Regions from separate parts of the Streptococcus caprae genome, predicted to be linked through region 2. Evidence: predicted binding sites of a transcription regulator. Region 2 holds the regulator's gene; the other holds the start of a gene.

Region 1 (16,610 bases), on a different contig from region 2:
CCACTAGCAAGCGTATACTTACTTGCATCAAGGTCAGCATCAATTTCAAATGTCCCCGTTGGATTTGCCGTGATTGCAGTCACCAAGTCTTCAAATGTTCGATACTTACCACCGCTGGATGGAAGGAATTTCTTAGTATAGAAGGTAAAGTCTGCCTGGTTTTCGTCACTCACACCCTTATATTGAATGAGTTCTGGCGATGTTGCCACAACCTTGTAGGCAGCTTTGCCATTGTATGTATCTTCCGTAATAGAAGAAACTGCTAAATAAATATCCTTTTGTTCTGTTGAAGTTATTTTTACATAGTAATCAGAAACAGGATTGGTTATTTCAGTCATCTCATCCTGCTTAACATAGCTACCATCATCTTGCTTGAGATAGAGATCAGCAGTTGTCACATGTTTTACTTCAACATGTTTGTAGTCTAATTCAAATGGAACTTCACTGATGACTTCGGACTGCTCCCCTTGACCTAAGTCGTACTTGAGAGTTGTTCTTAAGGTATACGGCACAAACCAGTCCAGCCCACTCAAATCAAAGTCATCAAAACTTGTCAGACTAAGGGTTTTAACGACTGCACCTGTCGTCTTATCAATCACTTCTATTGTTGCACCAGTGTAAGAAGATGTTGGATCTGTTAAATCATAGTTTAAAGTTATACTTCTATCATCATCATTTTCAACTAGGCTAGCAAGGCTTAGGCTTGGCTTTTCCTTATTGGCAACAACATCAATAGTCACATCTACAAGATCTGTCGAACCATCTGTGTAGGTCACAAGAACTTGCCCTTTAAGAGCTTGTCCAGCACTTGCCGTACTAGGTTGTGTTGCCCAAGAGTAACTTGCAACATTCGTGAGATTAGTCGAATCAATACTAGCTTCTGCTTTTGGCGTTTCCCCAATCTTCACGGTCTGCTTGACAGCTTTAGGCGTTTGCTTCTCTGCTTCCTTGACTTTCGTCCCAATTGTGATGACAGTGTCCACAGCTTCCTTGGTCGTCTTACGACTAACGGTTGGATTTGCTTGACGAACACCTTTTATGGTCTTGTAGACTGTTGTAACTTCAACTTCGCCATCTGTGCCTTCAACCACGGATTTGTAATCTGTGTATTGATTTGGGTCCTCAATTGTTTTCGTTCCATGGGCAACGATTTCCTTGCTCGTAACAGTTTCAGTTCCTTCAATCGGCTTCGTTCCTACTTTTATAATAGTCGGAGTAGCTTCCTTTGTGACTGTTTCAGTTACATTTGGATTTGGTTGACGAACGCCATCGATGGTCTTATAGGTTGTCGTAATCGTCTTTTCGCCTACTGTTCCTTGGATTGTCTCTGTTTCACCTAGCCAAAGGGTGTCGTCATCTTGCTTCGTCTCTGTTGGAGCAATCTCAACGGCCTCAGTCACAACTTCTGTGCCTTCAACTGGAGTTGTAGTGTTCTTTTTAGTTCCTTTGGCAACAATCCGTGGAACGGCTTCCTTAATGGTTTTCTCGGAAATAACCTTGCCATCTTGCACCGTTTGCTCCACAAGACCATCTTGACCAGCTTGGACTTCTTTTTCCTGACCTTCTGGCAGGGTAGAATCATCTTGGTAAGTTGTTGAATATGGCACTGCAACTTGTACAATTGTTGTCTCAGGTTCTACTTTTGTACCACGTCTGATAATTTGTTTGAGTGGCTCTTGAATCATCTGACTGGACACTAATTGGCCATCGAGGTAAGTATTCTGACGAACCCCTGCCACCCCTGCTTGAACAACAACTTCTTCACCGAGAGGCAAAGTATCATCGGCCAAATATTCTGTATCAAAATCGACAGACTCTGTAGTCGTCGTTTCCACCGGTGTTGTTGGATCCGATGATTTTGTCCCGCGTTTGATGATTTGTTTAACTGGTTCTTGGATAATCTCACTAGAGACCAATCGACCATCTAAATAAGTATTTTGACGCAAACCATTGTTACCAGCTTGAACAATGACCTCTTCGCCCAAAGCAAGTGTGTCATCGGTATGAATCTCAGTTTCAAATGCGACTATCTCAGTGGTCTTTGTCTCAACTGGTTGCGGAGTTTCCTTTGTTCCACGAGTGATGATTTGAGAAATAGGCTGACGAACAATCTCTTCACTCGTTAGCTTTCCATCTGTGTAGGTTAAGCGTTTTTGCCCTACCACACCTAATTGACTGACCGTTTCTGTTCCAACTGGTACTGTCGGGTCATCTTGATAAATCGTCTCATACGGTATTTCTTGAATAACCGTTGAAATAACTGGCTCTGTTTTTGCCTCTGTGGTCGTGGTAGTCTCTGTTGTACTTGGAAGGGTTGTTGTCTCTGTTGTAGAAGCCGAGACTGTTGCGGTACTTGACGTTGTCGTTTCCGTTGTGGCTGTCGTCGTACTTGATGAAGTTGCTTCGGTTGTGACAGCAGTCGTGCTTGTTGACTCTTCTTCCGTTGTCGCAGGGATCGCTTGTGAAACACTTGAAGTCGAATCATCTCTAGTGCCCTGAGTCGTCGTTGCATCTGGTTCATCAACTAAAATATAACCGATAAACTCATGGTTAGGAATTGTTTTAATAGTCTCAGGAATTGTTTGACCAACCTGCATCGTGAAAGTTTCGTCATAAGACGCTAAAGCTCCACCACCAAGGGCTGAAACTGAAATAGCTCCTGTTGTCGATAATAAGATGATACTAGTGACAATTGGCTTTTTCTTACGACTGACTAAACTGACACCCACTAACAGTAAACTAATTCCAGCACCAATCATCAACCCATTATCAAGTGAGCCAGTAGCTGGTAAAGTATTGGTTGGCCGATAGACCATGTAATAGGAGTCATAAGCACCTACAGATTTAGTCGGAAGTTCTTGCTGAATTAATTTTTTTTCTTGATTGGTCAATTCTGACTCAAGAACATAATGATAATCAAAGCTAGAACTGGTCTGGATTTGACCATTTTCCAGCGCATGGACTAATGGTTGAGCCACACCAAAAGCACTCATCCCAATAACTGTCGAGGCAACGGCAATTTTTAATTTTCTAATAGAAAAACGTAATTGTTTTTCTCTCCAATTCATAAACATTCTCCTAACTTTTGCTTTTTCTCTAGCTCATTCTATCACAAAAAGCCCGTTTCATCTAATGTTTTTATTCTCTTTTTAAACAAAAAAACTTGAATAAACAAACATTTTGATAAATAAAAACATCTCGACCCTATAGAGAAGATTCGAGATGTCTGATAATTTTAATTAAATAAGATAAGAAAATCTCAAGGACTTATTTTATCTTTTTTTGTCACTAAAATGTCCTTAATACCCCATACCACCCATTGGGTCCATACCGGCCGGCATAGCTGGGGTGGCTGGTTCTGGTTTGTTGGCCACAACTGCTTCTGTGGTCAAGATGAGGCTGGCAACAGAGCCTGCATTTTGCAGGGCAGAACGGGTCACCTTGACAGGATCAATGATTCCTGAAGCGACCATGTCTACCCACTCGCCTGTTGCAGCGTTGAAACCTGTACCTGCTTGGCTGTTTTTGAGCTTGTCGATGACGACAGAACCTTCGTAGCCTGCGTTGGCTGCGATTTGACGGACTGGCTCTTCCAAGGCCCGCAGAACGATATTGCGGCCTGTAGCTTCATCACCTTCTGCTTCCAGGGCAGCGACTTTTTCGATGACCGTCACAAGGGCTGTTCCCCCACCTGCAACGATGCCTTCTTCAACTGCAGCACGGGTTGCGTTGAGGGCGTCTTCGATGCGGAGTTTCATTTCCTTGAGTTCGGTTTCTGTTGCGGCACCGACTTTGATAACTGCGACACCGCCAGCCAACTTAGCCAGGCGTTCTTGGAGTTTTTCCCGGTCAAACTCGGAAGTCGTTGTTTCCAATTGAGACTTGATGAGGTTGGCACGGTTGGCAATGGCAGAGCTGTCACCAGCGCCTTCCACGATGACGGTGCTGTCCTTGTCCACTGTGACACGCGCAGCTTGTCCCAACGCCATCATAGTCGCATCCTTGAGGTCCAAGCCGAGATCCTCAGTAATGACAGTACCGCCTGTCAAAATTGCGATATCCTCCAACATGGCCTTACGGCGGTCACCAAAGCCTGGCGCCTTAACCGCAACCACATTGAACGTTCCACGGATCTTGTTGAGGACAAGGGTTGGTAGGGCTTCACCATCTACATCATCTGCAATGATGAGGAGTGGACGGCTGGTCTTGAGGACTTCCTCAAGCAGGGGCAAGATGTCCTGGATGTTTGAAATTTTCTTATCGGTGATGAGGATGAATGGATTTTCCAAATCCGCCACCATCTTCTCGCTGTCGGTCACCATGTACTGAGACAGGTAGCCGCGGTCAAACTGCATGCCTTCCACGACTTCGAGTTCTGTCTCCATTCCACGTGACTCTTCGATGGTGATCACACCGTCCTTGCCAACGCGTTCCATGGCTTCAGAAATGTACTCGCCGACCTTTTCAGAGCGAGAAGACACCGCCGCAACCTGGGCAATGGCTTCTTTGTTGGCAACGGGCTGAGCGATAGCTTTCAACTCTTCTACCGCTGTCGCAACTGCTGCTTCAATCCCGCGGCGAATACCGATTGGATTGGCACCTGCCGTCACATTTTTCAAGCCTTCACGGACAATTGCTTGGGTCAATACTGTTGCAGTCGTCGTTCCGTCACCAGCGATATCATTGGTTTTAGAGGCTACTTCGGACACGAGTTTAGCACCCATGTTTTCAAAGTGGTCTTCCAGTTCGATTTCTTTGGCGATGGTCACGCCGTCATTAGTGATGAGCGGTGAACCAAAAGCCTTTTCAAGGACCACATTGCGGCCTTTAGGGCCCAAGGTTACCTTAACAGTATCTGCCAAAATATCCACGCCACGGACCATGGCCTCACGGGCATCTGCTGAAAATTTGATTTCTTTTGCCATTTGCTACCTCTTTCTAGTTTACAATCGCGATAATGTCTGCTTCACGGACAATTGATACGGTGTCATCTCCATCCTTAACCTCGATACCAGCGTGGCTTTCGACCAAGACGGTATCGCCAACAGCTACGCTAGGTGCCACCAATTCACCTGTCAGGGTGCGGATGCCCTCCCCGATGGCAACAACAGTTGCTTTTTTCGTAGCCTCACGGCTAGCGCCTGCTAGGACAAAGCCTCCTGCTGTTTGTTCTTGTTTTTCTTCAAATTTTACGACCACACGGTCGCCTAATGGTGTTAACATCAGATTCCTCCATCATTTGATAACTCTGGAAAGATGCCTACATCTCCTCCAGGCCTTGTTAGCACTCTATACTTATAAGTGCTAATTCATACCTCTTATTCTAGCACTTGGTCAGAAATAGTCAAGAAAAAAGTTGGTCAAAATATCGCTCTGCTATTTTCCAAAAATCACAAAAAGCCAGACCCGTAAAATCTGACTTTCCTATAAATTAGAGTCGATCGGAATTCATGTGCCCAATCTTAGAACGGCAATTCCTCCTCTTCGAGAACCAGGTCTGCCAAATCATCAGCGACTGTATTCTCACGCATGGCTCGCTGGGCCCGGCTCTCCAAAAGCTGGAAGCCATGACCAAGAACTTCGGTCACGTAGTGAGTTTGACCATCTTTTTCATAGCGACGCGTCCGCAATTCACCATCAATGGATAACAAACTCCCCTTAGTGGCATAAGATGCTAGAGTGTCAGCCTGCTTACCCCAGAAAACAACGGGCACAAAGTCGGCATCACGCTCACCGCTCGCTGACTTAAAGCGACGATTCACAGCCACAGTACAGCGGGTAACATTCTTGTCAGATGGGGTCTTGACCATCTCAGGTGTCGCTGTCAAGCGACCAATCAAAATAACTTTATTTAACATTTATTTACCTCCTGTCTTATTATTCGTAAGGGAAGGTATTTTTAACAATTTAAGATGATTTTTTTAACAATTTTTTGCAAATCAAATCTAGAGAGTCCCAACTAACCTTGTTCAAAGCGGTTTCAAATGGTATAATGTCCATATTCAAAACGAAAGCGAGGACAGAACTTATGCTAAAAATGAACAATACAGTTACCCTATTCGTCTCCATAGGAAGACAGGTTACTCCTCGCTAAAACGGATTTCCTGTTTTCCTCTCTCTGCCTTTTGGCCTCTCTCAGAAAGAGCTTGACTCTTTCACGAAAGGAAAACAATGTCCATTACTTCATATCTTTTACGTTGTCGCAAGCAGTCCTTGATTGTGCTTTTTTGGATTGCTCTTAACTCTCTCTGTGTTCTTGGAAACGGGCTAGCCAGTGCACAGGCCTTGACCAGCCTTGTCAGTCTCAATCTGTCGACTTTTCTATTTTGGTGTGGTGTTCAATTAGTGGTGAATCTCATTTGGATGGTGCAGATTAACTATTCTAATCCAGCCAAGGAAAAAGCCATTCAAGAAATGAACCAGCTCATGCGCTCTGACTTGACCAAACGCTTGGGTGGCCCCAGTCTTTCCGATTTTCAACAGCAGAGCCAGGAAACCTACGTCTCTTGGCTAACCTACGACCTAGAAACCATTAACGACATGGGGTTTGAGGTCCTAGAATACATGCTCAGCCAGGCCTTCAATATTCTCTTAGGGGTCGGAACCCTGATTGTGTACCACCCTAGTTTTCTGGTATCTATCTGCTTATTTGCAGGTTTGATGACCCTCATTCCCAAGCTATTTAGTCAGGCATTAGCTGAAAAAGCTGTGGACTTTACGCAAAAAAATGAGGCACTCATTCACCAGATTAGCAATCGCCTAAGTGGCTTTCGGATCCTGCTTGGTGCCAACAAATTAGACCATATCGAACAGACCATTCTGCACAGTGGAGACCAGTATGCCTCCAGTAAAATCAGCTATGCCAAGACGTTCGGTCAGATGATGGCCTTGCAAAACGGCACTAGCTTTATCAGCCAAATCGCTATGATTGTGCAGGCAGGTATCCTCTTTAGTCTCCATTTGGTTCCGATTGGCAGTGTATCCAGTGCTCCTTATTTTGCTTCCATTATTTTTGCAAGTCTAACCGGATTTTTTGCCAATTATGCCGAACTTAAAAACTGCCAGGCGATTTTTGACAAATGGCAGAGCTTAGAAAATTCTCGTAAGAGTTCTGGACAACCAGCGACCTTTCAGCAACAAGTAGAGCTAAAGCAAACTAGCCTCATCTTTCCTGACCAAGCTACACTTTCACTCCCTGACCTTGTCGCAACCCCAGGTCAAAAATTGGCCCTAGTCGGCCCATCTGGCTCAGGTAAATCCAGTCTACTGTCTCTCTTACTCAAAGAACGAGTCCCAGAAACAGGACAAGTCACTTGGGATACCGCCGATAGCCAACAGTTATCCGAGGATAGCCTGCATGACCTGATAGCGCTTGTTCCACAAAGTCCTTATCTCTTTGATGACAGCTTACGCTATAATCTCACGCTGGGGCATGCCATTTCAGACAATCGTATTTGTAACATACTAGACCAGCTAGGTTTAACCGATTGGAGGGCTCAGCTTCCAAAAGGCTTAGACAGTTTCATCACTCAAAAAGAACTATCTGGCGGGCAAGCCCAACGTCTCTGTTTGGCACGTGCTCTACTGGCAGACAAGCCCATCTTATTGCTGGACGAGGCGACATCAGCTGTCGAACCTAGCCTCCGCCAAACCATCGAAAATCAATTATTATCTCTAGACAAAACGATTTTCATGGTAACCCATCACTTGACTCCAGAAACCGAAAAACGTTGTGATACAGTCGTTCGGTTTTCCGTTTAATCTACTAGAAAAGAGGCCTTCATGCCCAATATTGACACCTACCGTGAGATGCTAGCCCAACCTTGGGGGAAGATTCAGTACGAGATTACCCTGGCTCAACTGGCTCATATCAAGGGACTAAACATACTTGATTTTGGGGCTGGTTTTGGGATAGTTAGTCAATTTCTGTCCAAACACAACACCGTTACAGCTGTCGAGCCCAATGCTGAAATGCTGTTTGCCGATGAAGCACAAACTTTCACCAAAATCCTTGGCTCCCTAGAAAAGCTAGATAATATAGCAGATGAAACGTTTGACCTCATCTGCTGCCACAATGTTCTGGAGTATATTGCCCCTGATGAACGTCCGCTTTATCTAAATGCCTTTCGTCGCCTGCTCAAGCCTGGTGGTCAATTGTCCATCATCAAGCACAACACGGTCGGTAAGGTCCTGCAAAGTGTGGTCTTTTCAAATGATGTGGACACCGCTCTGCAATTGCTCAAGGGCGGAGACTTCAAGAGCCTATCTTTTGCCCAGGGCAAGACCTATGACATCGCAGAGCTGGTCGAGATAAGTCAGCTGGCACTCGAAGATTATCAGGGCATTCGTACTTTTTATAGTCTGCAACCCAATACTTTTAAAACAGAGGCCGACTGGCTGGAAAAGATGACCACTATTGAACTCGCCGTCTGCAATGAAAAACCTTATAAAGACATCAGTTTTCTACAGCATGTCTGGTTGAGAAAGGAGGAAAACGAATGTTTATCTGTCAAAAACTAACGCGGAAAATCCCAAATGTTCCTTTCTAAATACACCAAACTAGAAAGGAAAAACTAATGCAAACAGCCTTACACAAAAAATTACAGACCCAAGAAAACTACAGCTCAGAAGAAATTCGTTGGTTGCTAAATCACATTGGAGACCCTGACGCAACTATCCGTGATGAATTGGTCTACCAGAGTTTTAATCATGCCTTGTTGGAGCAACGAATGGCACTGGGAGATTTCCAGTGGTTGGTCCACGAAGTACTAGAGCGTGACCTCCTCTTCTTCCGACAAGAAGAACAAGGATAAGCTACTTTGACGCGCTCCTTTACTGCTCTGCTATTGGCTCTCATAATAGACGTTGACCAACAAGGCGACTATGTTTACAAGTTGACAGAAGATCAGCGACAGTGGATTTTTTCCGATGCCATTCGTTACCTGCATACAGAGACGGATGCCACAGGCTGGTCAGAAGAGTTTGGTTGGGCTCATGCCATCGCCCACGGCGCAGACTTACTACTTTTTACAGGACTTCACAGTGCCTTTCCAAAGGAGCGAATGCCACAAATTTTGGAAGCCATTCTAAAGGTTCTCCATCAGCAGACAGCTGTCTTTTCTGCTGGGGAAGAAAAACGGTTGGCCCGTGTCTTGGTCCAACTCTTATATCTGAGAAATTATCAAAAGACCAGCTCTGCCATCGGCTACAAAATAGCCACTTTCCAGATGAAACAGCACAAGAGTACTACTCCTATCTCAACTTTGAAAACATGCTCTTAGCCATCTACTTTGAGCTTGACAGAGAAAAAGAGCTCTCTCAAGGCTTAAAAGAACATCTCTCTGCACTCATTCATTGCTGAACACCACAAAATCGCCCAGGTTTTTCCCTGAGCGATTTTTCTTTTTACTTGTCTTATGCTGTCCAATGTTTGTCCGCATCAAAGGCTTGACCGGCAACAGCATCTGCGGATAATTCGATAATCCCACGGACTTGTGGTGCATTTGGCAGTTGCAATTCACGCGCACTGCAGAGCATACCAAAGCTATCTTCCCCTCGGAGCTTGCCAGGGAAAATCAAACTTCCATCTGGCATCATAGCACCTGGTAGGGCTGCCACTGTCTTGAGGCCCTTAGCAGCATTTGGCGCACCGCAGACGATTTGCACCGGACTATCTTGACCAATTTCTACCTGACAGATATGCAGGTGGTCACTGTCTGGGTGGTCCACCATCTCAAGAATTTCTCCCACGACCAGAACTGGGCCTTGGTTGGCTGTCAACTGCTCTGTAAAACCTTCCTTGGCCAACTCAGCGTTGAGGGTTGCTACTTGCTCTTCTGACAAAAAGACTTGCCCTGCTCCTCCAATGGCAAATAGTTTTGATACATCAAAGATGTTCCAAGCCAAGGTCTTGCCCGCTTCGTCAAAGACACGGGCAACACGCCCCTTGCGCTCCACATCACGCTTGATGTCCTTGGTATCCTGCAAGATGACCATGAGAACATCTCCAACCTGTTCCTTATTATACGCAAAAATCATGACTCTCTCTTTTCTATTTAAAATTTTTCAAAAATGCTGTAATCTCAGCCTTGGTTTTACGGTTGCGATCGACGAAACGTCCGACTTCCTGACCATTTTCCAGGACAATAAAACTCGGAATCCCCAAGACACTGTAGGCCTGACAAACATCCATAAAGTCATCCCGTTCCACTTGCACAAAACGAAACTCCGGATTCTCGGCTTCAATCTCGGGCATGACTGGCAGGATAAAATGGCAATCCGGACACCAATTTGCCGTAAAAAACAGAACCTGCTTGCCAGAAGCCTGAATCTGCAGGCCTAAATCATGCTCATCTTTTGGAAAATACATGCCTACTCCTCCACCTTATAATCAATTTGCCCCTTCTTGGCCCTGAAGGTAAAGGTTACATCGTCCTCAAAAACCAGCCCACCAATCATGACATCCATCTTGGCATTGTAGCTGGTCACATAGAGGACCTTAATCGCGCCCATGGGCTCAAAAAAGGTACGGACCTCCTTGAGACGGTCTTCCTGTTTTTCTTGATCGTGAACCTGCTTGGTATGGCCGACAAAAGCAGCTAGTCCCAAAGCACTAAGAATCCCCGTAACCAGCGCAAATTTCTTCTTTTTCATCTTCATGTCTCCTATTTTACCATAAAATTGCCAAAATCCTCCCTCATTATGCTAAGTTTTGCTATAATAATACTCACAGAAAGGACGGTTGCTAGAGCGAGATAAGATTGAAAGCTAGCAACCAGGTGAGACAGATGACAGCACTTTTTGATAAGATTAAAACCCTAACCGAACTTGATGGCATTGCAGGCTATGAGCATAGCGTCCGTGACCATCTTCGCCAAACCATCACGCCCCTCGTTGACCGCGTAGAGACTGACGGCCTTGGAGGGATTTTCGGGATTCGTGAACACCAGGACAGCCAAGCCCCTCGCATCATGGTCGCTGCCCATATGGACGAAGTTGGCTTTATGGTGACTGCCATCAAACCCGACGGTACCCTTCGTACGGTCAGTATCGGCGGTTGGAACCCGCTCGTCATCAGCTCTCAGCGCTTCACCCTCTACACCCGTACAGGCCAGGCTATCCCTCTAATTTCAGGCTCTGTCCCTCCTCATTTTCTCCGTGGAGGTAATGGCGGAGCTAACCTACCTGCCGTCGAAGACATTATCTTTGACGGTGGCTTTGCAGACAAGGCTGAAGCTGAAAGCTTTGGTATTTTGCCCGGTGACATCATCGTCCCTCAGTCTGAAGCCATCCTTACCGCCAACCAGAAAAACATCATCTCAAAGGCCTGGGACAACCGTTTTGGTGTCCTCATGGTGACAGAACTCCTAGAAAATCTTAAAGACCAGCAACTCGGCCACACCCTCATTGCAGGTGCTAACGTTCAAGAAGAAATTGGCCTGCGTGGAGCTCATGTTTCAACAACTAAATTCGACCCTGAACTCTTCTTCGCAGTTGATTGCTCGCCTGCTGGTGACGTCTATGGTGACCAGGGTAAAATCGGCGACGGAACTCTCTTACGTTTTTACGATCCAGGTCACATTATGCTGAAGAACATGCGTGACTTCCTCCTGACCACAGCTGAAGAGACTGGTGTTAAATACCAGTACTACCCAGCCAAGGGTGGAACAGATGCTGGTGCTGCCCACATCAAAAATCATGGTATCCCCTCAACAACCATCGGGGTCTGTGCCCGCTACATCCACTCCCATCAAACCCTCTACGCCATGGATGACTTCCATGAGGCCCAAGCTTTCCTTCAAGCCATCGTGAAAAAGCTAGACCGTTCTACAGTTGACCTTATCAAAAACTATTAAGTTTAGAAAGGAGGGGGACTCCTCCGTTAGTTCCTCCTATCATTATTCCTATGAAAATCGGATTTATCGGCATCGGTAAAATGGCTGGCGCTATCATCACAGGCCTAAAAGCCAGCAATTTTGACATCATCATCTCAGATCGAACCGTCGCATCTAGTCAGGACAAGGCTGAAGCTCTTGGAGTAGCCTACGCCAAAGACCATCAAGATCTGATTCAACAAGCTGACCTAGTCGTCATTGGCATCAAGCCACAGATGCTGGAAAACTTGTTTGGTGAGTTAGCCATCAACAAACCTATCCTCTCTATGTGCGCTGGTGTCAGCCTTGACAAATTGGCCTCCTTAACCAACTCAAACCTACCAATCATCCGCATCATGCCCAATCTCAATGCTCAGATACTCAAATCAACAACTGCCATCTGTCGGAATAAACAGGTGTCTGACCAACTATTTGAGATTGCCCAAAGCATTACAAATGCCTTTGGGACAACCTTTATTCTCCCAGAAAAAGACTTTGATGCCTTTACTGCCCTAGCAGGGTCAAGCCCAGCCTACATGCTGGCCTTACTTGAAGCCTTTGCCATGGCAGGTGTGAAACACGGTTTTACCAAGCAAGATGCCATTGCTATGGTAACCCAAACCATGGCCGCAACAGCGGAGAATCTGCTGCTATCTGACGACACCCCGACTAGCATGATTGATAAGATTGCCAGTCCTGGTGGGACAACCATCGCAGGTCTTGTCGACCTAGAAAAAACAGGTTTCGCAGCCTCTGCTATTTCTGCCATCGAAGCCACTATCGAAAAATCCAAAAACTTTTAAACGTAGCCAAAAACGCCTCCCACTTCGAAGGCGTTTTTCTGATATCAACGATCTGGCAATAATGTCAACAAGAGACTCGTCATCTCCTCAGGGCTCTCCTTCATCCCATTAACCAGCCAGGTTTGATAATAACCAAAGAGGGCATTGGAAAAATAAGCTGCTCCATAGATCAGTTCCTGATCATCTAGATGTTTAAGTTTGCGGAAACGCTTGGCATCTTGGATGATTAGTTGCCTAAATTTGGCAATAAAGTAAAGCTGGATTTCAGATGTTCCATTGGGGCTGAGGAGACTAGCAGCAAGCGGCTCTTCCTGTAAAAACACAAAGGCCAACCGAAAAATCTCCCCACGTTCAATCTCCTGTTGAGCAAAAATCCCTTCCAACTGGTCAAAAATCCTTGCCTGGTACTGCTCAATCAGATCATACTTATCGTGAAAATGCGTGTAAAAACCACCCCGACTAACACCTGCTAGTCGAGCGATTTCTTGGATCGTAATCTGGTTGAAATTTTGCTTACTTAAGAGTTCAGACAAAGCCATTTCTAACTTACGTCTAGTCTGATGCTTGCGATTATCTGCCATTTTTACACTTTTTGACAATGTGTCAAAAAACCTTTCCTTTGTCTTGCATTTCACTAATGGATTCGTATAATAGCTATTATACCAAAATCATCTAGAAAGAGGCTGCTCTTATGAAAATCGAATGGAAATCCCTACTAAAACATCCTTTTCAGTTGGTTGTGATGGCAGTTCTTGCCCTCATTCCAGCCCTTTATATCCTAATCTTCCTTTCTTCCATGTGGGATCCCTATGGCAAGGTCGACCAATTGCCTGTAGCAGTGGTTAATCTTGATCAAAAAGCAACCTACCAAGGTAAAGAACTAACGATTGGCCAACAAATGGTAGATAATATGAAGGAGAATCCCTCACTAGACTTTCACTTTGTCTCTCAAAAAGAGGCTGCACGGGGTCTCAAAAATGGTGACTACTACATGGTCGTTACCTTGCCAAAAGACCTCTCTAAGAAGGCTGCTTCGCTTTTGACTACCAAGCCCGAGCAGGCCAACATCACCTACGAAACAAGCAGTGGCCATAGCTTTATCGCCTCAAAAATGAGCGACTCTGCCATGCAGACCCTCAAACAAAAAACGGCAACATCGGTGACGGATACCTATGTGACCAGCATCTTTGACAATCTCTCTACCTTGGGGATTGGACTCACCAAGGCCGCCGACGGAGCCTATCAACTCCAGACGGGTGCAGAATCCGCTAGCACCGGTTCACAGACTCTGACTCAAAACCTGACAACCCTAGCGTCTTCGAGTCAAACTCTGGCGGATGGCACCCTCACGCTAACAACGGGGCTCAAAACCTATACGGCTGGCGTGCATTCACTAGCGTCAGGGCTTGGCACACTTTCATCAGGTATCACTACCTACACCAACGGGGTTGCTACACTGTCAAACGGGCTATCTACCTATAGTAATGGCGTGCAGACACTCAATAGTGGAATCGGCACCTTTACGAATGGACTCTCCCAATACACCACGGGTGTCAACACTCTCTCTAATGGCCTTTCCCAACTGGATAGCCAGTCCCGGGCACTCCAAGCAGGTGCCAATCAGCTCGCAATGAGTAGTGACAAGGTGCAAGCCCTGGTTGATGGGAGCCAGCAAGTTAGCGATGGGCTGACGACACTGGCTACTTCTATGACCTTATCCGATGAGCAGAGCAGCCAAATCAGCCAACTACAAGCAGGACTAAACCAACTCAATCAAGCTATCCAAGGATTGGCAAGCTCCGCTTCAGCGACCGCAGATACCAGTACTCTAACTGCTTTATTAACCGACATGGCAACACAGACACAAACACTAGCGACAAGTCTGCAAACACAGTCTAGTGCAACTGTAACAGCCTTACAAGCAACTGCAACCTACCAAAGTCTGACAGCTGAACAGCAAGCTGAATTGACTGCTGCAGTCTCTCAAGATAACAGCGGTTCAGACAGGGCCTTAGAAAGTCTATCTGCGGACATTCAGGCTCTTCAAACCCAACTGAGCCAACTCAACTCAGCTTCACCAAGCACCTCCATTACCCAACTGTCAGCTTCAGCCGACCAAGTCTTAACAGGATCTCAAACCGCGCTGACAACCCTCACAAATGGACTGAATTCAGCACAAACGGCCTTGACACAAAAGCTCCTTCCTGGTGCTCAACAGGTGGCTTTAGGTACACAAACACTTCAAAGTCAACTGGCTGCTGGCGCTACAGCTCTCAGTCAAGGCGTGACCAGCTACACCAATGCCGTCACTCAGCTCAATCAAGGCGCCCAAACCTTGAATCAGTCAAGCGACCAAGTCTCTAACGGTTCAAATTCCCTCCAAGCTGGTAGTCAAAAACTAGCCGACAGCTCTAGCCAGCTGACAGACGGTGCTCAAACCCTAACAGACCGCTCTAGCCAACTCACTAGCGGTGTGAGCCAAATTGTCTCAGGTGCCAGCCAACTGGACCAAAACTCAAGCACCCTAGTCAGTGGCGCTGAACAATTGACCAATGGGACCAGCCAACTCCAGTCTGGCAGTCAACAATTAGCAGACGGTAGTCAAACTCTGTCTACGGGACTTGCGACACTGGTGACAGGGACCAGTGATTTAGCAACTGGTCTTGGCACGGCCACAGATAAACTTTCTGGTTTGAACACGAACGAAACCAATGCAACTGCCTTGGCCAATCCTGTTCGCATCACTAAAACTGACAAGGACAACGTCAAGACTAACGGATACGGTATGACACCCTACATGGCCTCTGTTGCCCTATATGTTGCTGCCGTTTCAACCAATATCATCTTTTCAAAACTTCCATCCCAAAGACAACCTAAGACACGCCGTGAGTTTCTCTCTGCACGTCTTGCCGTCAACGGTGTCATCGCGCTTGCTGCAAGTCTTCTTGCTTTCTTGGCACTCAACCTACTCGGATTGAAAGCTAACCATCCTGGTCAAGTCTTTAGCCTGTTGATTTTGATTAGCCTGACCTTTATGGCTATCGTAACGGCTCTCAACACCCTTCATGACAAGATTGGTCCTTTCCTTGCCCTCCTACTTCTGATGATTCAGCTAGGTGGTAGTGCCGGCACCTATCCTATCCAACTTAGCGGCAAGATTTTCGAGTCCCTGCATCCTTATCTTCCGATGACCTACGCTGTAGATGGCCTGCGCCAAGCCATTTCCATGACAGGAGATATCCAGACTTCAGTCACGGTCCTAGGAGCCATTACCCTGGTCTTCACACTCCTTAGTTGCCTCTTTTACCGTCCAAACCATAGCAGAGCTAACCAGTTTGCAGGTTAGGCATATATTCAAAAACGCCTTCGAATCTGAAGGCGTTTTGTCTATCCTAAAAAAGTTAGCAATAAAAATGAAACAAGGTTATTAAGACTGTGAACATTAATCGAATACTCTATACGTTTAGAATGCCAGCGAACAAAGGCAAGCACTACCCCCATCAAGAAGTAAAGCAAGAAACTCGCTACGTTTGTTGGGACATGAAGAAAAGCAAAGCAGATGGTCCCCAGTACATGTCCCCATAAAACATTTTTCTCAGAAAAGAGAGTTGGAATCAATCCACGACAAATCAATTCCTCAGAAATAGGCGCTAACAGCACCAACTGTATAAACATAATCAGTTGTGGGGTCTTAGAAAGGACTTTTTCAATAATTTCTTGATTGTTCGTATTGGTTTCCCCCGTCATACTTAGAAGATAAGTTCCAATCGCTGAAGCTACAATTAGCGCTAGATAGCCAAAAACTAGATAAAAGAAGGCTTTCTTACCAAACCAAGTACGGTCCAACTTAATCAATCCATATTTTTGACCAAAAATCAGAAATCCAATCGTCACTGCAACATAAACAAGAGTGACCACTACCGTCATCGGTAAA
Region 2 (16,610 bases):
ATGCCCAAGAGCACAAGGCTCACGCAGCTGAGCGCCGGAGCGAAGACTCTCCGCTCATCAGCAAGAACATGATGAGCTATGAAGAAGTCACTGCGACTACGAAATAATAAGAAGAAAGGCTGATGCAAATCGGTCTTTTTTCATGTCTTCTTGGGAGCACTACGTCGGTTGGCGTGGTGCTTTCTTTTTTGAAAAAATGTTTATCTTCTCTCGGCAAATACATCTCACTACGATATAATCAAGATACAATATAACGGACTACGATACATCGAAGTACGAAAAAGGAGAAGCTATGGAAGACAAAATCAAACGGGTCTACATTCCCATGACCGAGACGGCCTTTTACATCTTGTTTGCTCTGCAAGAAGAGCGTCACGGCTATGAGATTACCCAGGAAAGCAAGCGGTTGACGGCTAATCAGGTTGTCATTAGCCCGGGAACCATGTACGGCACCCTGTCCAAGATGGAAAAGGACGGCCTCATCGCCTTTCACCGGGAGGAGGACAAGCGCAAGATTTACCGCATCACAGATCTTGGACGAGAAGTTTTAGAACTCGAGTTGGCACGAATTGAACGTCTTTATAAAAATAGTAAGGGAGAAATACTATGAAAACCAAAGTAGAATGGAAGAAATTTTTTATCACGGATTTTGAACAAGAAGAAAGATACCTAACTGAGATGCACCGCAAGGGTTGGAAGTTTGTCAGAGTACGCTTTGGCATGTTCTACCATTTTGAAGCGGTGGAATCTGCAGAAGTTACCTATAAGTTGGACTTTGTACAGTTGAAAAAGGCAGAGCGGGAATCTTACTTGCAGATGTATGCGGACTATGGCTGGGAAAACGTTGCTCGTTGTTGGAATTTTGGATTTTTGCAAGGAAGCTAGTCAAGCGGAGGATGCTGAGATTTTCAGCGATAAGGTCAGTAAGCTTGCCATGATTAAGCGGATTTATCGGTCACGGGTTGTCTTGAGTGTGCTTATTTTCATGCTTGCATTTCATGCAGAAAAAGGACCCGTTTTTCGACTGGTATTGGGCCTGATTTACCTCCCACTGATGGCCTATGTCTTGTATTTTTTTACCAGCTGCGCAAGAGCCTTAAGGAGGACTAAAAAATGAAATCTTCATCCCCACAAACCAAGCAAGCTTGTCTAGCGATACTAGGACTAAACATCATCACCTTTACCCTGTTTGTTTTGCCACGGGTCAATTTGTCAGCGACTAGCTTTGCTGGTTGGGCTATCAATGGCGTAGCGGTAGTGCAGGTGGTGTTGATGATAGGATTGGTTGTAAGGATTCTAACCGCTTTCTCTGAGAAGTCTAATAAATAGAAAAATAGCCTACGTTTGTGGGCTATTTTTTTGGCGGTATTGATAAGGAGTGATGTGGTAGGCCTGTTTGAATTGGCGATTAAAGTTGGCTATATTTGTGAATCCAACCTTTTGAGCAATTTCGCGTACAGGTAATCTCGTTTGGACGAGTAAGTCACAGGCGTTGTTGAGTCGGACTTGGATAATAAATTTAAGGCAGCTTCTCCCGATATGTTGTTTGAAAACCGCCATAAAATGCGTACGGCTATAGCCAAAATACTCGGCTAATTCTGAAATCGTCAACTGTTCATGGGCGTGTTGGTAAATGTAATCAATCAGATCTCTTAATTTTTGGTATTTTTGGTAGGTATCATCTGTGTAATGGCGGTTGACATAGCGGTGTTTAAAAACCAAATACAGAAATTCATGTAATTTGGATTTGAGAAGCATATCAAAATAGAGATTCTGTTCGCGGACGATAGAAAAAATCGATAAAAGGCATGATTTGAGAGCTTCGTAGCCAGGCATACCTGGTTGGATACGGGGTGTGAGTTCAAAGTGGTGAATGTAGATGGGCTGCAAGTAACGTTGACTGTATTTGTCGACATTGGAACGCCCTAAGTGATCCAGATGAATAGCAAATGTATCACTCTCTTGCTCCTCGTAAGGCAGCTGTGAGATTGCATGGACGTTGTTTGGCTGAATCAAAATGATGTCTCCAGCCTGACTGTTGAAAACGGTATGGTTAATATGGTAGCAGGCGCTTCCTTTTTGGACATAAATGATTTCGAGCTCTGGATGCCAATGGGATAGGATATCAGATGAGTTACTCGCTAGCGTGGTGTGGTAGCATTCATAGGAAAAGCCTGAAGGGTCGTCTTTGATAGGTTGATTCATGTAGCGTTCCTCCATTACTTCATTATATCATAAAGAAAGCAGTCCATTTTGAGGGATAGAAAAAGACCTGCAGATTTAGAAGCTGCAGGCCTATTACCGTTGTTATTTTTTAGCCGTAAGCTTCATATAGGTAGCATTGAGTGCCAAACCTATTAGAGCAAGAGCGATGGCCACGTAGAAAGCATTGCTATAGTTTCCATTGTTGGCAGCGGCCATTTGAACCGCTACGCGTGGTGCAAAGAAAGCAGCCAAGGAATACCCAGTAAAGACGATACCATAGTTGACACCTTGATTAGCTGGGCCATAATTTTCCATGACAATAGACGGGAATACACCCATAACGCCACCAAAGCAAAGGCCCAGCCCGATAATACCAAGAGCAAAGCCGAATTGACCAGGGATGAGGGTCAAAACGAGAAGGGCACAAGCAACGACTGAGAAGATAATCATGAGGGTTTTGCTCCGACCGATTTTATCAGAAACTGTTCCCCAAATGAACCGTCCGCTGGAGTTACTAATCGAGTAGAGGCTGACATAGAGTGCGGCAGTACCAGCACTTAGTCCGAACATGGATTGGCCAATTGGCGATGCTTGAGATGCGATCATCAAACCAGAGAAAGCCCCTACGAAGAACATTGAAATTATGACATAAAAGATAGGTGTTTTCAACATATCGGTCCAATTTTTGTTTACAGCACCACCACGAGCTTGTGCAGGTGGGGTCCAACCTTCTGGCTTGTAGCCTGCTGGAGCTGGCTTGATAAAGAGTGAAGCAATGAGAACGACGACAATGTAAGCTAAACCGATTGTTTTAAATGCAAAGCTAGCGTTGTGAGATTGGATGAGGTTGCTAGCAATTGGAGAAGCAAGTACAGCAGCAAAGCCCATACCTCCTGTAAGGATACCTGAAGCCAAACCACGTTTATCTGGGAATAGGCGAAGGGTGTTACTGAGTGCACCAGAGTAGGCAAACCCTTGTCCGAGCCCTGCCATCAATCCGTAGGTCACATACAACATACCTGGACTGGTGACATAACCTGTCAGATAAAATCCGATAGCAAACAGCAGTCCGCCAAGAGCGATTGTCCACTTGACATAGCCCTTATCTACCAAGTAACCACCTAAAATCATTGGGATTGGGCCGATTGCTGAGTTAATCGTAAAGGCCATCATAATCTCAGGCATGCTCCATCCTGTTTGTGCGCTTAAAGGTCCAGCAAATACACTAAAGGCATAAACGGCACCTGTACAGAGCAGAATGGCAGTGGAAGCAAAAATGACTTGCCACCGATTCAATTGTTTTTCCATAACAAATCCTCCTGATAATTTGTTTTGTTTTTCACAAGTAATATACCAAACCAGAAAAAGGGTGTCAATCTGATTTTCAGAAAAAAACAGGAAAATTGTTAAAAAAATCACAAAAAGATACAAAGGTCGGAAAAAATGATACTATTGTCTTAAATATACCGCTAATGTATTTACAAAAACCTAGATAATAGTATAATGGCATTAAAATAAAAATGTGAAAGAGGTAACAAACATGAAGTTAGTTGCTATTGTAGGAACCAATTCTTCGCGTTCAACCAATCGAAAACTGCTGAAGTTCATGGCTAGTCACTTTGTGGCAGAGGCGGATATTGAGATTTTAGAAATCAAGGACTTGCCCGCTTTTAATGAACCGGAAGACAAGACAGTACCCGCTGCAGTTGCGGCCTTTTCGGAGGCTATTTTGGCAGCAGACGGTGTGATCATCTCGACGCCCGAGTATGACCATACGATTCCAGCACCTCTAGCTAGCGCACTGGAGTGGATTGCCTATACGACACGAGCATTGGTCAACAAACCAACCATGATTGTTGGCTGCTCGCTTGGTTCTCTAGGGACATCTCGTGCACAAGCTCACTTGCGTCAGATTCTCGATGCACCAGAACTCAAGGCCCGTGTCATGCCAGGCACAGAGTTTTTCTTGGGGCATTCAGAGCAAGTTTTGTATGATGAAGGTCATCTGAACAATCCTGAAAAAGTCGCAGAGTTGGAAGAACATTTTAGTGAATTTATTGAATTTGTCACTTTGACCAACCAGCTAGTAAAGCCAGCAGATACCCATCGGAAAAAATCCTTTATTTGGGAAGAATGGCTTAAGGCATAAAAATATAGAAAGGAATACCGCATGAAATTGATTGGAATTGTTGGTACCAATGCCAACCACTCATACAACCGAATGCTCTTGCAATTCATGCAGCAGCACTTTGCCAAGAAAGCGGACATCGAGATTCTCGAAATCAAAGATATTCCGATGTTCGACGAAACCAATGACCAAACGGATTCGGCTCCAATTCAGCTTTTTAATGAAAAAATTACCGCAGCAGATGCCGTCATCATTGCCACTCCTGAGCACAACCACACCATACCATCTAGTCTGAATAGCTTGCTGGAATGGCTGAGCTTTAACATTCATCCACTGGCTGGCAAACCGACGATGATTGTGGGAGCGTCTTATGATGTGCAGGGTTCATCACGTGCTCAGCTTCATTTGCGCCAAATTTTGGATGCTCCAGGTGTGAATGCCGTTGTCATGCCAGGTTCTGAGTTCTTGCTGGGTAAGGCCCATCGTGCCTTTGACGAGGCTGGGAATCTTAATTCTCAAGGGACTATTGATTTCTTAGAATCTTGTTTCTATAAATTCTTGCGCTTTGCAGATATCACCAACCAGCTCAATGAACCAGAGAAAATCAGCTTTATCCCTGGAACCTATCAGGTGACAACAGTTGGTCACAATGGTGATTTGCCAATGTCTGTAACCTTGTCAGAAGAACGGATTGAAGCAATCAATATTGACTCATCTGGAGAAACCGGTGGGATTGCCGATATCGTCTTTACCCGTGTGCCAAGTGAAATCATCGAGGGACAAACCCTCAATGTCGATGCTATTTCAGGTGCTTCTGTGACCTCAAATGGTGTTTTAGACGGGGTAGCTCGTGCCGTTCGTCAGGCGGGGGGCAACCCAGATGTATTGCGTAGTCGTCCCAAAGCACCATCTGCCCTGGATAAGGAAGATAAGACTTACGACACAGACCTTGTTGTTGTCGGTGGTGGTGGTGCAGGGCTTGCCGCAGCGGCTCGAGCGCTTCAATGTGGCAAACAAGTCATTGTTGTTGAAAAATTCCCATCTGTTGGGGGCAACACAGTTCGTGCAGGCGGTCCTATGAATGCACCAGATCCAGCATGGCAAAATACCTTTGCGGCTCACCCAGGTGAAGACCACAATTTGCAAGAGTTGCATGATATCGATGAAGCGACCATTGACCCAGAGTTCTTGGACGATTTCCGTGCCCTCAAGGTTGAACTGGAAAATTACCTCAAAGATCCAACCTATCTTTTTGATTCAACGCTTCTTTATCGTATCCAGACCTATATTGGTGGGAAACGTAAGGACTTGCAAGGAAATGAAATTCATGGGAACTATGAATTGGTCAAAGTTTTGACAGAACGAGCGCTTGAGTCAGTTCGTTGGTTGGAAGATATCGGTGTCGAATTTGTCCGTGATGAAGTGACTATGCCAGTTGGTGCTCTTTGGCGCCGTGGCCATAAGCCAAAAGTGCCGATGGGAGTGGCCTTTATCTCTGTCCTTAAGGAATTTGTTCTAGAAAATGGCGGGATTATCTTGACCGATACACCAGTTAAGGAACTGCTGGTAACAGAGGGTGTCGTGACGGGCGTGAAAGGTGAAGGACGAAATGGTCAGGCCATCACCGTCAAGGCCAAGGCTGTTGTACTGACGACTGGTGGTTTTGGAGCCAACACCAAGATGCTTCAACAGTACAATACTTACTGGTCAGAGATTGATGACAATATTGCTACATCCAATACACCAGCCGTGACTGGTGATGGGATTCTGCTTGGTCAGTCTGTTGGGGCAGATCTTGTTGGTATGGGCTTTAGCCAGATGATGCCTGTGTCTGATCCAGTGACGGGCGCCCTCTTCTCTGGTTTGCAAGTGCCACCAGCCAACTTTATCATGGTCAATCAACAAGGGAAACGCTTCGTGGATGAGTATGGTAGTCGTGATAAGCTGTCTCAAGCAGCCATTGATAACGGCGGTCTCTTCTATCTAATTGCGGATGATAACATCAAGGCAACGGCTTATAACACTAGCCAGGAGAAAATTGATGCCCAAGTAGCAGCAGGGACACTTTTCCGTGCAGAAACACTAGAAGAACTAGCTACTCAAATCAATATTGAGCCAGCTGTCTTAGTTGAAACCATTACCAATTACAATTCTTATGTTGATGCTGGCTTTGACCCAGAGTTCAATAAAGGTGGCTTTGATCTGAAGTGTGTGCAGGCACCGTTTTATGCAACACCACGGAAACCAGCGGTTCACCATACTATGGGTGGTCTCAAGATTGACACACAAACTCATGTCATCGGTGAAGATGGTCGCATCATCAACGGCCTTTACGCAGCAGGCGAAGTTGCTGGAGGTTTACATGCGGGGAACCGTCTAGGAGGAAACTCTCTAACAGATATCTTTACCTTTGGTCGTATCGCAGCGGACACTGCAATTGCAGAGCATATTGTCTAAATGGTCGGATTGTCTCGGTCTTAAGATGTATTTTTAGCACTCTTGGTTAAAGAGTGCTAATTTTTGTGCTTTTTGGCTTGACACAGGGTGGAAAAGGGGTATAATTAAATCATGAGTTAGCACTCTAACACATCGAGTGCTAACATTACTAGCAGTCTGAGACGGCAGTTGCAAGAAGCTCTGCTATGGACCGCTAGAAACCATCGATGAAGGGAGTCCTTATGATCACCCAGCGTCAAAATGATATTTTAAATCTGATTGTGGAGCTCTTCACCCAGACCCATGAACCGGTTGGGTCTAAGGCGCTCAAGGAGTCCATCGCCTCCAGTTCGGCGACGATTCGAAACGACATGGCAATCTTGGAGCAATTGGGCTTGCTGGAAAAGGCCCATACCTCCAGTGGACGGATGCCGAGTCCGGCGGGCTTTCAGTACTTTGTCAAGCACTCACTCAATTTGGAGCAGATCAACGAGGAAGATGTCTACCGGGTAATCAAGGCCTTTGATTTTGAAGCCTATAAGTTGGAAGATATCTTAGCCAGAGCCAGCCAGCTCTTGGCAGACCTGACGGGCTATACGTCGGTTATCCTGGATGTGGAGCCCAAGCAACAAAAGCTGACGTCCTTTGATATCGTTCCCTTGTCCAGTCACGACGGCTTGGCTGTGTTGACCTTGGACGACTCGCGGCCAGTGACCGTTCAGTTTGCCATCCCCAAGAATTTCCTGCTGAGAGACTTGGAGCGACTGACAGAGCTGGTTCAAGAGCGGTTCCTCAACCAAAGTGTCCTTGACATTCACTATCGCCTGCGGACTGAGATTCCTCAGATTGTCCAGCGCTACTTTACCACCACGGATAACGTTTTGGATTTGATGGATTACATCTTTTCTAGCCTCTTTGAGGAGACGGTCTTCATGGCTGGTAAGGTCGCGTCGCTCAACTATGGCAGTCTAGAGACTTATCAGTTTTTGGACCATAGCCAAGCTGTTGCAGTCAGTTTGCGTCAGGACATGGACGAGGTCACCAAGATCCGAGTGGCGGATCACCCAGAGCCTGCGCTCCAGCAGGTGACGGTCATCAGCCATCCCTTCCCCGTTCCTTATCGGGGGCTGGCCCTGATGAGTCTGATAGGCCCAATTGACATGGACTATCGTCGTCAGATGAGCTTGATCAACGTTATCTCCCGTGTCCTCTTTATGAAACTCAGTGATTACTATCGCTATCTCAATAGCAATCACTATGAAGTGAATTAAAGACAAGGCTGAACAGAGAGCTCTGCTATTATAAAAAGAAGAAAGAGGTATACCCTTGACAGAAGAAGTTAAAGACGAGGTCCAAAATGAGGACCTGCAAGATCAGCCGGTTGTGGAGGAAGCTGAGAAAAAAGTAGAGGAGGCTCCTGAAAAATCGGAGCTGGAACTGGCTAACGAACGGGCGGAAGACTTTGAAAATAAGTACCTCCGTGCCCACGCTGAAATGCAAAATATTCAGCGTCGTAGCAACGAGGAGCGTCAGAGTCTCCAGCGTTATCGTTCTCAGGATTTGGCCAAGAAAATCTTGCCGAGCCTGGATAACCTGGAGCGTGCACTAGCAGTTGAGGGCATCAGTGAAGACGTGGCCAAGGGTATCAGCATGGTGCAGGACAGCCTCATCCAAGCCCTCAAAGAAGAAGGTGTCACAGAAGTTGCGGTTGAAGCTTTTGACCACAACCTTCACATGGCGGTTCAAACCCTGCCAGCAGATGATGACCATCCAGCTGACACCATCGCCCAAGTCCTCCAAAAAGGCTACCAACTCCACGACCGACTCCTTAGACCAGCTATGGTTGTGGTGTATAACTAGTCAATAATGATGGGCGTTAAAACGCCTCATCATTATACGGCAACCGCTATGGCGGATTGCCTAGACTCCTTACTAGTTCGATAGTAAAATGGTATCGATTTTGCTATCGAACGTCGCAATTACACTATACAATGTTAATAGCTAATCAAAAAAATAAATTTGTCCGAAATGACAGAAAACTAGGCGGTAAGTCAGAAATCTTTGATTTCGTCGACGCACTCCCGCAAGGCTGATGAGACCTTTCACAGTCCGAAGGACGAAGAAATGACCATCAGCTACTGCGAACTAAGAAATTACAGCGAGCGCATGCGAGCTGACCAAATGCTCTCTGCCGTAGTCAAAAGAAGATAACCGTTAGGTTATCTGCGAGGGAAAAATTGAGACCTTAGGCTCAATTTTTAGCCACGAGACACCAAAGGTGGCTACTGGTGTTCCGACTACTTAAGGAGAGCATGAAAGAAAAATTTAATTAAAAGAGGAAAAAACTATGTCTAAAATCATCGGTATCGACCTTGGTACAACCAACTCAGCAGTAGCAGTTCTTGAAGGAACTGAATCAAAAATCATTGCCAATCCAGAAGGCAACCGCACAACACCGTCTGTTGTGTCTTTCAAAAACGGTGAAATCATCGTTGGTGATGCCGCAAAACGTCAAGCTGTAACCAACCCAGACACAATCTTGTCTATCAAATCAAAAATGGGAACAGCTGAAAAAGTAGCTGCCAACGGTAAAGAATACACACCACAAGAAATCTCTGCCATGATCCTTCAATACTTGAAAGGTTATGCTGAAGATTACCTTGGTGAAAAAGTAACCAAAGCCGTTATCACTGTACCAGCTTACTTTAACGACGCGCAACGTCAAGCGACAAAAGATGCTGGTAAGATTGCAGGTCTTGAAGTAGAACGTATCGTTAACGAACCAACCGCAGCTGCCCTTGCTTATGGTCTTGATAAGACAGATAAAGATGAAAAAATCCTCGTCTTTGACCTTGGTGGTGGTACCTTCGACGTGTCAATCCTTGAACTTGGTGACGGTGTCTTCGACGTACTCGCAACTTCAGGTGACAACACTCTTGGTGGTGACGACTTTGACGACAAAATCATCGAGCATTTAGTTGCTGAATTCAAAAAAGAAAACGGCATCGACCTGTCTAAAGACAAGATGGCTATGCAACGCTTGAAAGATGCTGCTGAAAAAGCTAAGAAAGACTTGTCTGGTGTAACATCAACACAAATCAGCTTGCCGTTCATTACAGCTGGCGATGCTGGACCTCTCCACTTGGAATTGACCCTCACACGTGCTAAATTCGACGATTTGACAGCTGACTTGGTAGAACGTACCAAAGCACCTGTTCGTCAAGCCCTCTCTGATGCTGGCTTGTCAGCAAGCGACTTGGATGAAATCATCTTGGTTGGTGGTTCTACACGTATACCAGCGGTTGTCGAAGCTGTCCGTAAAGAAACAGGCAAAGAGCCAAACAAATCAGTTAACCCTGATGAAGTTGTTGCCATGGGTGCAGCCATCCAAGGTGGTGTTATCACTGGTGATGTCAAAGACGTTGTCCTTCTTGACGTGACTCCATTGTCACTCGGTATCGAAACTATGGGTGGTGTATTTACAAAACTCATCGACCGTAACACAACTATCCCAACTTCTAAATCACAAGTCTTCTCAACTGCAGCAGACAACCAACCAGCGGTGGACATCCACGTTCTTCAAGGTGAGCGTCCAATGGCTGCGGACAACAAGACCCTCGGTCGTTTCCAATTGACAGACATCCCTGCAGCGCCTCGTGGTATTCCACAAATCGAAGTAACCTTCGACATCGACAAGAACGGTATCGTATCTGTTAAGGCTAAAGACCTTGGTACGCAAAAAGAGCAAACCATCGTTATCCAATCTAACTCAGGCTTGACAGACGAAGAAATCGAAAAAATGATGAAGGATGCTGAAGCAAACGCAGAAGCAGATGCTAAACGTAAAGAAGAAGTTGACCTTCGCAACGAAGTTGACCAAATGATCTTTGCAACAGAGAAAACCATCAAGGAAACTGAAGGCAAAGGCTTTGACACAGAACGCGATGCAGCTCAAGCTGCCCTTGACGAACTCAAGGCTGCTCAAGAAGCCAACAACATCGACGACATGAAGGCCAAACTTGAAGCCCTCAACGAAAAAGCTCAAGCCCTTGCTGTGAAAATGTACGAACAAGCAGCAGCCGCTCAACAAGCAGCCGCAGGTGCACAAGGTGCTGAAAACACAAGCGCAGATAACGCAGGCGACGACGTCGTAGACGGCGAGTTTACGGAGAAATAAAACAGTCCTGTGGACTGTTTTATCCCTCGAGCCTGGAAACTAGGAGTGAGGGTAATAGGTAAGCTACTATGATGGTCTGCCTAGTAACATACAAACAAAGACTGACGTGGTCAGAGAACAATATATCGAAACCAGAGGTTGAACCCCAGCCTCTGGTTTTGAGAATAAGACAGAAATCGGTCAGCAAAGCTGCGATTTCGTTGTCTTATCTCCGCAAGGCTGACGAGGCTAGTCACAAGCAAAGGCGATGTGAACTGTCCGTCAGCTACTGCGACACATCTGTTGCTATAGAAAAATGTGTCGCTGAGAAAGATACTTTTCGCCATGGTGGAAAGTATATGACTCATGAATTGAATCATATACTCGGAAGTTTGAAGACTTTAGGCTTCAAACTTAGGTATGGAACTCCGTTAGGAGGTTGCTACCGTTCGCACCATTTCAGAAAAGTATCAATAAAAACCTAAAGGTAAAAAACATGAATAATACAGAATACTACGACCGCTTAGGTGTTTCTAAATCCGCGTCGCAAGACGAGATCAAGAAAGCCTATCGGAAATTATCAAAAAAATATCACCCTGACATCAATAAGGAAGCTGGGGCTGAACAAAAATATAAGGACGTCCAAGAGGCCTACGAGACTCTCGGTGACGAGCAAAAACGGGCCAATTATGACCAGTTTGGAGCAGCAGGAGCCAATGGCGGCTTCGGCGGTGGTGCAGGTGGCTTTGGTGGCTTTGATGGTGGTGGCTTCGGCGGTTTCGAAGACATCTTCTCTAGCTTTTTCGGCGGTGCTACAGGTGCTTCACGCAATCCTAATGCGCCCCGTCAAGGGGATGACCTTCAATACCGGATCAATCTGAGCTTTGAAGAAGCCATCTTTGGTATCGAGAAGGAAATCAAATACAACCGTGAGACAACGTGTCATACCTGTACGGGTTCTGGTTGTAAGCCAGGGACAAGTCCAATCACTTGTAGCAAGTGCCGTGGAACAGGGGTTATCAATATTGATACCCAAACACCGCTTGGTATGATGCGCCGTCAGGCAACCTGTGATGTCTGTCATGGCCGCGGCCAAGAAATCAAGGATCCTTGCCAAACCTGTCGTGGAACAGGTCACGAAGACGAATCGCATAGCGTTTCTGTTAAAATTCCTGCAGGTGTGGAGACAGGACAGCAAATTCGTCTGCAAGGTCAAGGTGAAGCCGGCTTTAACGGTGGTCCTTACGGAGATCTCTTCGTCGTTATCAGCGTACAACCTAGCGACAAATTCAAGCGTGATGGGTCAACCATTTACTATAACTTGGACCTTAACTTTGTTCAAGCGGCGTTGGGAGACACCATTGATGTACCAACGGTACACGGTGATGTAGCCCTGTCTATTCCGGCGGGTACCCAAACTGGTAAGACCTTCCGTCTCAAGGGTAAGGGAGCTCCGCGATTGCGCGGTAATGGCCAAGGTGACCAACACGTGACGGTAACAGTTGTCACTCCAACTAAACTCAATGATGCTCAAAAACAAGCCCTTAAGGACTTTGCGGCTGCTTCTGGTATGAGCGATGTCCATCCTAAGAAAAAAGGGTTCTTCGACAAGATGAAGGATGCCTTTGAGGGAGAATAAGTCTAATCAACCAATCTTCGTGTGGAGGTTGGTTTTTTATGATGACATGATTAGATATCTTATTCTGTACCCGTACAGTGATTCTTCTTTTTTCTCCTTTGTCTTCCAGTCCAGTGATACAATAGCTTCATGACACGATATAAAGCGATTATTTCCTATGATGGGACCTTGTTTTCAGGCTTTCAGAGACAGCCTGGGGAGCGGACGGTCCAGGAGGAATTGGAAAAAACCTTACAACGATTAAATAGTGGTCAGCCTGTCATCATTTTTGGAGCTGGACGGACCGATGCTGGCGTTCACGCTTATGGCCAGGTTATTCATTTTGATTTGCCCCAGGCTCGTGATGTGGAAAAGCTCCGCTTTGGTCTAGATACCCAAGCCCCAGAGGATATTGATGTAGTTTCTGTTGAGCAGGTGGCGGATGATTTTCATGCCCGCTATGATAAGCACAACAAGACCTATGAGTTTTTGGTGGATACGGGGCGACCAAAAAATCCCATGATGCGCCACTATGCGACCGCCTATCCCTATCCACTGGATTTGGATCTCATGCAAGAGGCAATTAAGGACTTAGTGGGAACCCATGATTTTACAGGCTTTACTGCGACGGGGACCAGTGTGGAAAATAAGATCCGTACTATCACAAGGGCAACTGTAGAACCAGAGGGAAGACCTAATATGCTGGTCTTTACCTTTACAGGCAATGGTTTTCTTTACAAGCAGGTTCGCAATATGGTCGGTACGCTACTCAAAATTGGGAACCATCGCATGCCAGTCTCTCAAATTAAAACCGTTTTGGAGAGTCGTGATCGAAACCTAGCTGGTCCAACTGCCGCAGGCAATGGCCTCTACCTCAAGGAGATTATCTATGACAAGTGATTACATTTTAGCCCTTTCAGGCAATGATATTTTTAGCGGTGGTGGCCTCCACGCAGACCTAGCTACCTATACGGTCAACCAGCAGCATGGATTTCTGGCCTTGACCTGCATGACAGCTATCACAGAAAATGGCTTTGAGGTTTTTCCTGTGGATACTGCCCTTTATCAGGCTCAACTCCAGTCTCTTAAAAAGGTGCCCTTTTCAGGCATCAAACTGGGTCTCTTGCCCAACGTCGAGGTCGCTGAAGTCAGTCTAGCCTTTGTCAAGGAACATGCGGGAATCCCTATCGTCCTTGATCCCGTTCTAGTCTGCAAGGAGACCCACGATGTGGAGGTGAGCAGTCTGCGGGCAGAGCTCCTCAAGTTCTTCCCCCATGTCACCATCATCACGCCAAATCTGGTAGAAGCTGAGCTATTGTCCCAACAAACCATTAAAACTCTGGACGATATGAAGGCAGTCGCTAAGCTCCTCCACAGTTACGGTGTCCCCAATGTGGTTATTAAGGGAGGGAATCGCCTCAGCAAGACAACGGCAATCGATGTTTTTTATGACGGGGAGACCCTGAAGGTCTTTGAAAGTCCGGTCCTTGACAAGAACAATACAGGGGCGGGCTGTACCTTTGCTTCAAGCATCGCCAGCAATCTGGTCAAGGGCTTGATTCCGCTTGACGCGGTTCGCGAGGCCAAGAATTTTGTCTACCAGGCCATCCAAGCATCCAATGAATACGGAGTTGTCCAATATGCAAACCACTAAAACCAAAGAACGTGCCCTTTTAGCGATTTTAACCGCCCTCTCCCTAGTCCTGGCCCACGTGATCCTGCCGACTCCTACGGGCTTTGTGACCTTGCTGGACGTCGGAGTCTTCTTCACCGCCTTTTATCTAGGAGGCCGTCAGGGGGCTATTGTCGGTGGCTTGGCTGGCTTTCTCATCGACCTGCTCCTAGGCTATCCCCAGTACATGGTCTTTAGTCTCCTCGCTCATGGTCTTCAGGGCTATTTTGCAGGTTTTTCTGGGAAAAAGCAGAGCCTGGATCTGGTTTTAGCCAGTCTTGTCATGGTCGGAGTCTATGCGGTTGCTGCCCTGGTTTTGGGTTATGGATTTCCAGCAGCAGTGGCCAGCATCCCGACCAACCTTGCCCAAAATCTCGTCGGTATGGCCCTCGGTTATGCCCTCTACCGTCTCCTCAAAGGCCGTCTGCCGTTCTAATGCTCAATAGGAGGTTATTATGACTCTTTCACATACAGAACTGGCCCAACAAACCCGGGTCATTACAGAAGATATCGTTGATCGCTCTGCCATTCAAGCGGGTCAGATTTTTGTTCTTGGCTTGTCGAGTTCTGAGGTCGCTGGCGGTGTTATCGGCCAAGCGTCTAGCCTGGAAATTGGCGAAATTATCGTCCAAACGATCTTAGAAGTCCTGACACCACGTGGCATCTATTTGGCAGTTCAAGGCTGTGAGCATCTCAATCGAGCCCTGGTGGTCGAAGAGGATGTGGCCCTCGTCAAGAACCTGGAAATCGTCAACGTCTTACCAAGCCTGCATGCGGGTGGTTCAGGCCAGCTGGCTGCCTTCAAGTACATGACTCATCCGGTCGAAGTGGAGGAAGTGGTGGCCCATGCGGGACTGGATATTGGGGATACCTCAATCGGCATGCATGTCAAGCGCGTGCAGGTACCCCTACGTCCCATCCAGCGTGAACTGGGAGGTGCTCACGTCACAGCCCTTGCCAGCCGACCAAAACTGATTGGTGGTGCGCGTGCGGAATATCAACAAGACCCAATCCGGAAATTTTAGGAGGCATGCATGTATCATTTGATTGCCTTTGACATGGACGGGACCTTGCTTAATAGTCATAAGGAAATTAGCCCAACTACGCAAGAGGCTATCCGTGAAGCTAGCCTGGCTGGGAAAGAAGTGGTCCTGTCAACGGGGCGCGCCTTGTCGGAATTAGCGGACTATCTGCCTGATCTTCCATGTGTGCACTATGGTATTTTGGCCAGCGGAGCGGTGCTCTGCGATTTTCAAAACCAAACCGTTCTGCAGAAAACTCCTATCCCTATAGATTTAGCTCTCAACCTTGCGACCTATGCCCGTCAGGGGCAGGTGATGGTGCTGGCTATGAAAGATGGCCAGGGCTACCTGCAGCGGTCTCACCTGGAGACGATTGAGCGTTTTCACGTCTCCCATTATCGTCAACTCTATGAGAAGACGGCTGTTCTAGTCGATAATATCTATGATTTTGTGGAAGAGCATGCTGGGGATTTGGAGAAAATCAACCTCTATCATCAAACAGCAAATGCTCGTGACGCTGGCTATGAGGTTCTCCTTTCGGACCGTTTAGCTGTGGTAAAAGCAGAGCAGTCAGGATTAGAATTCACGGCCGCCGGTGTCCACAAGGGAGCAGGACTCGATCAACTCTGTGACTTGCTAGGACTATCAATCGCAGCAACTATTGCTGTTGGTGATGCGGATAACGACCGTGAAATTCTAGTCCAAGCAGGTCTTGGCCTTGCTATGGGAAATGCTAGCGATGATATTAAAACTCTTGCAGATCACATTCTACCTACAAACGACCAAGACGGTTGTGTCAGAGCTATTACAGATTATTTGTTGCAGTGATTTTTAAAACTTAAAGTCCTAAGATATTGCATCACACAGGAGTTTCTTGCTCAGATTCATGAATATATGAAAACCACCCAGAATCAAAATTCTGGGTGGTTCTTTTAGTCGGTTGGCTGTTGTTCGGTTGCCAGTGGCCGTTCAGACAGGAGTCCCTGTCGCCTGAGGGCATCTTGGTAAAGGTGGTAGAAGTGGTAATAAATCTGTCCTTGTTTACCGTTCTGCGTTTGGATATCCACGCGGAAAATAGGCTGACCAGTCGTGCTGGTTCGAGCTCCCTGGATGATAGGTTCAGCCAAGATTTCAGGGAATTGGGGCACCTTACTTGCGTTGATTTGGGCAATGGTTTGGGAAATCTTGTCCAAGTCTGCATCCATTGGCACAGGCAAGTCAATCTGGGCCCGCATGGGCCCACGAGATAGGTTGCTGACGAGGGTGATATTGCGGTTGGGGATAAAATGAAGGGACCCATCCTGGTCACGAATCTGAGTGGAACGGATGCCGACGTCGGAGACGGTCCCAGTCACTGTCTGAATTTTAACCGT

What was found. The regulator HrcA, encoded in region 2, represses chaperone genes, less so after heat shock. The targets are predictions, from matches to a motif close to TTAGCACTCNNNNNNNNNGAGTGCTAA.
Region 1: a site for HrcA is predicted at 5,282-5,308, ahead of groES (co-chaperone GroES). Genes of this name have one in related genera too.

Annotation. Positions count from the first base shown of each region.
Region 1 covers NZ_JBHRZV010000049.1:165,421-182,030, reverse strand. Annotated here, with positions in the region: gene ACFORF_RS07145 (ZmpA/ZmpB/ZmpC family metallo-endopeptidase) at 1-3,068, opposite strand, end outside; gene groL (chaperonin GroEL) at 3,300-4,925, opposite strand; gene groES (co-chaperone GroES) at 4,939-5,223, opposite strand; gene ACFORF_RS07130 (single-stranded DNA-binding protein) at 5,463-5,858, opposite strand; gene ACFORF_RS07125 (ATP-binding cassette domain-containing protein) at 6,172-7,761, shown strand; gene ACFORF_RS07120 (class I SAM-dependent methyltransferase) at 7,783-8,520, shown strand; gene ACFORF_RS07115 (hypothetical protein) at 8,577-8,813, shown strand; gene ACFORF_RS07110 (DUF2785 domain-containing protein) at 8,820-9,281, shown strand; gene ytpR (YtpR family tRNA-binding protein) at 9,415-10,038, opposite strand; gene ACFORF_RS07100 (thioredoxin family protein) at 10,052-10,369, opposite strand; gene ACFORF_RS07095 (DUF4651 domain-containing protein) at 10,372-10,653, opposite strand; gene pepA (glutamyl aminopeptidase) at 10,788-11,855, shown strand; gene proC (pyrroline-5-carboxylate reductase) at 11,906-12,676, shown strand; gene ACFORF_RS07080 (TetR/AcrR family transcriptional regulator) at 12,721-13,257, opposite strand; gene ACFORF_RS07075 (YhgE/Pip family protein) at 13,368-16,022, shown strand; gene ACFORF_RS07070 (CPBP family intramembrane glutamic endopeptidase) at 16,064-16,610, opposite strand, start outside.
Region 2 covers NZ_JBHRZV010000027.1:2,857-19,466, reverse strand. Annotated here, with positions in the region: gene ACFORF_RS03550 (antibiotic biosynthesis monooxygenase family protein) at 1-107, shown strand, start outside; gene ACFORF_RS03545 (PadR family transcriptional regulator) at 293-610, shown strand; gene ACFORF_RS03540 (DUF2812 domain-containing protein) at 607-885, shown strand; gene ACFORF_RS03535 (hypothetical protein) at 1,114-1,329, shown strand; gene ACFORF_RS03530 (helix-turn-helix domain-containing protein) at 1,339-2,205, opposite strand; gene ACFORF_RS03525 (L-lactate MFS transporter) at 2,308-3,513, opposite strand; gene ACFORF_RS03520 (NADPH-dependent FMN reductase) at 3,746-4,354, shown strand; gene ACFORF_RS03515 (flavocytochrome c) at 4,376-6,790, shown strand; gene hrcA (heat-inducible transcriptional repressor HrcA) at 7,012-8,040, shown strand; gene grpE (nucleotide exchange factor GrpE) at 8,096-8,629, shown strand; gene dnaK (molecular chaperone DnaK) at 9,117-10,946, shown strand; gene dnaJ (molecular chaperone DnaJ) at 11,422-12,564, shown strand; gene truA (tRNA pseudouridine(38-40) synthase TruA) at 12,694-13,443, shown strand; gene ACFORF_RS03485 (bifunctional hydroxymethylpyrimidine kinase/phosphomethylpyrimidine kinase) at 13,433-14,197, shown strand; gene ACFORF_RS03480 (ECF transporter S component) at 14,184-14,651, shown strand; gene ACFORF_RS03475 (TIGR01440 family protein) at 14,671-15,240, shown strand; gene ACFORF_RS03470 (Cof-type HAD-IIB family hydrolase) at 15,250-16,065, shown strand; gene ACFORF_RS03465 (mechanosensitive ion channel family protein) at 16,170-16,610, opposite strand, start outside.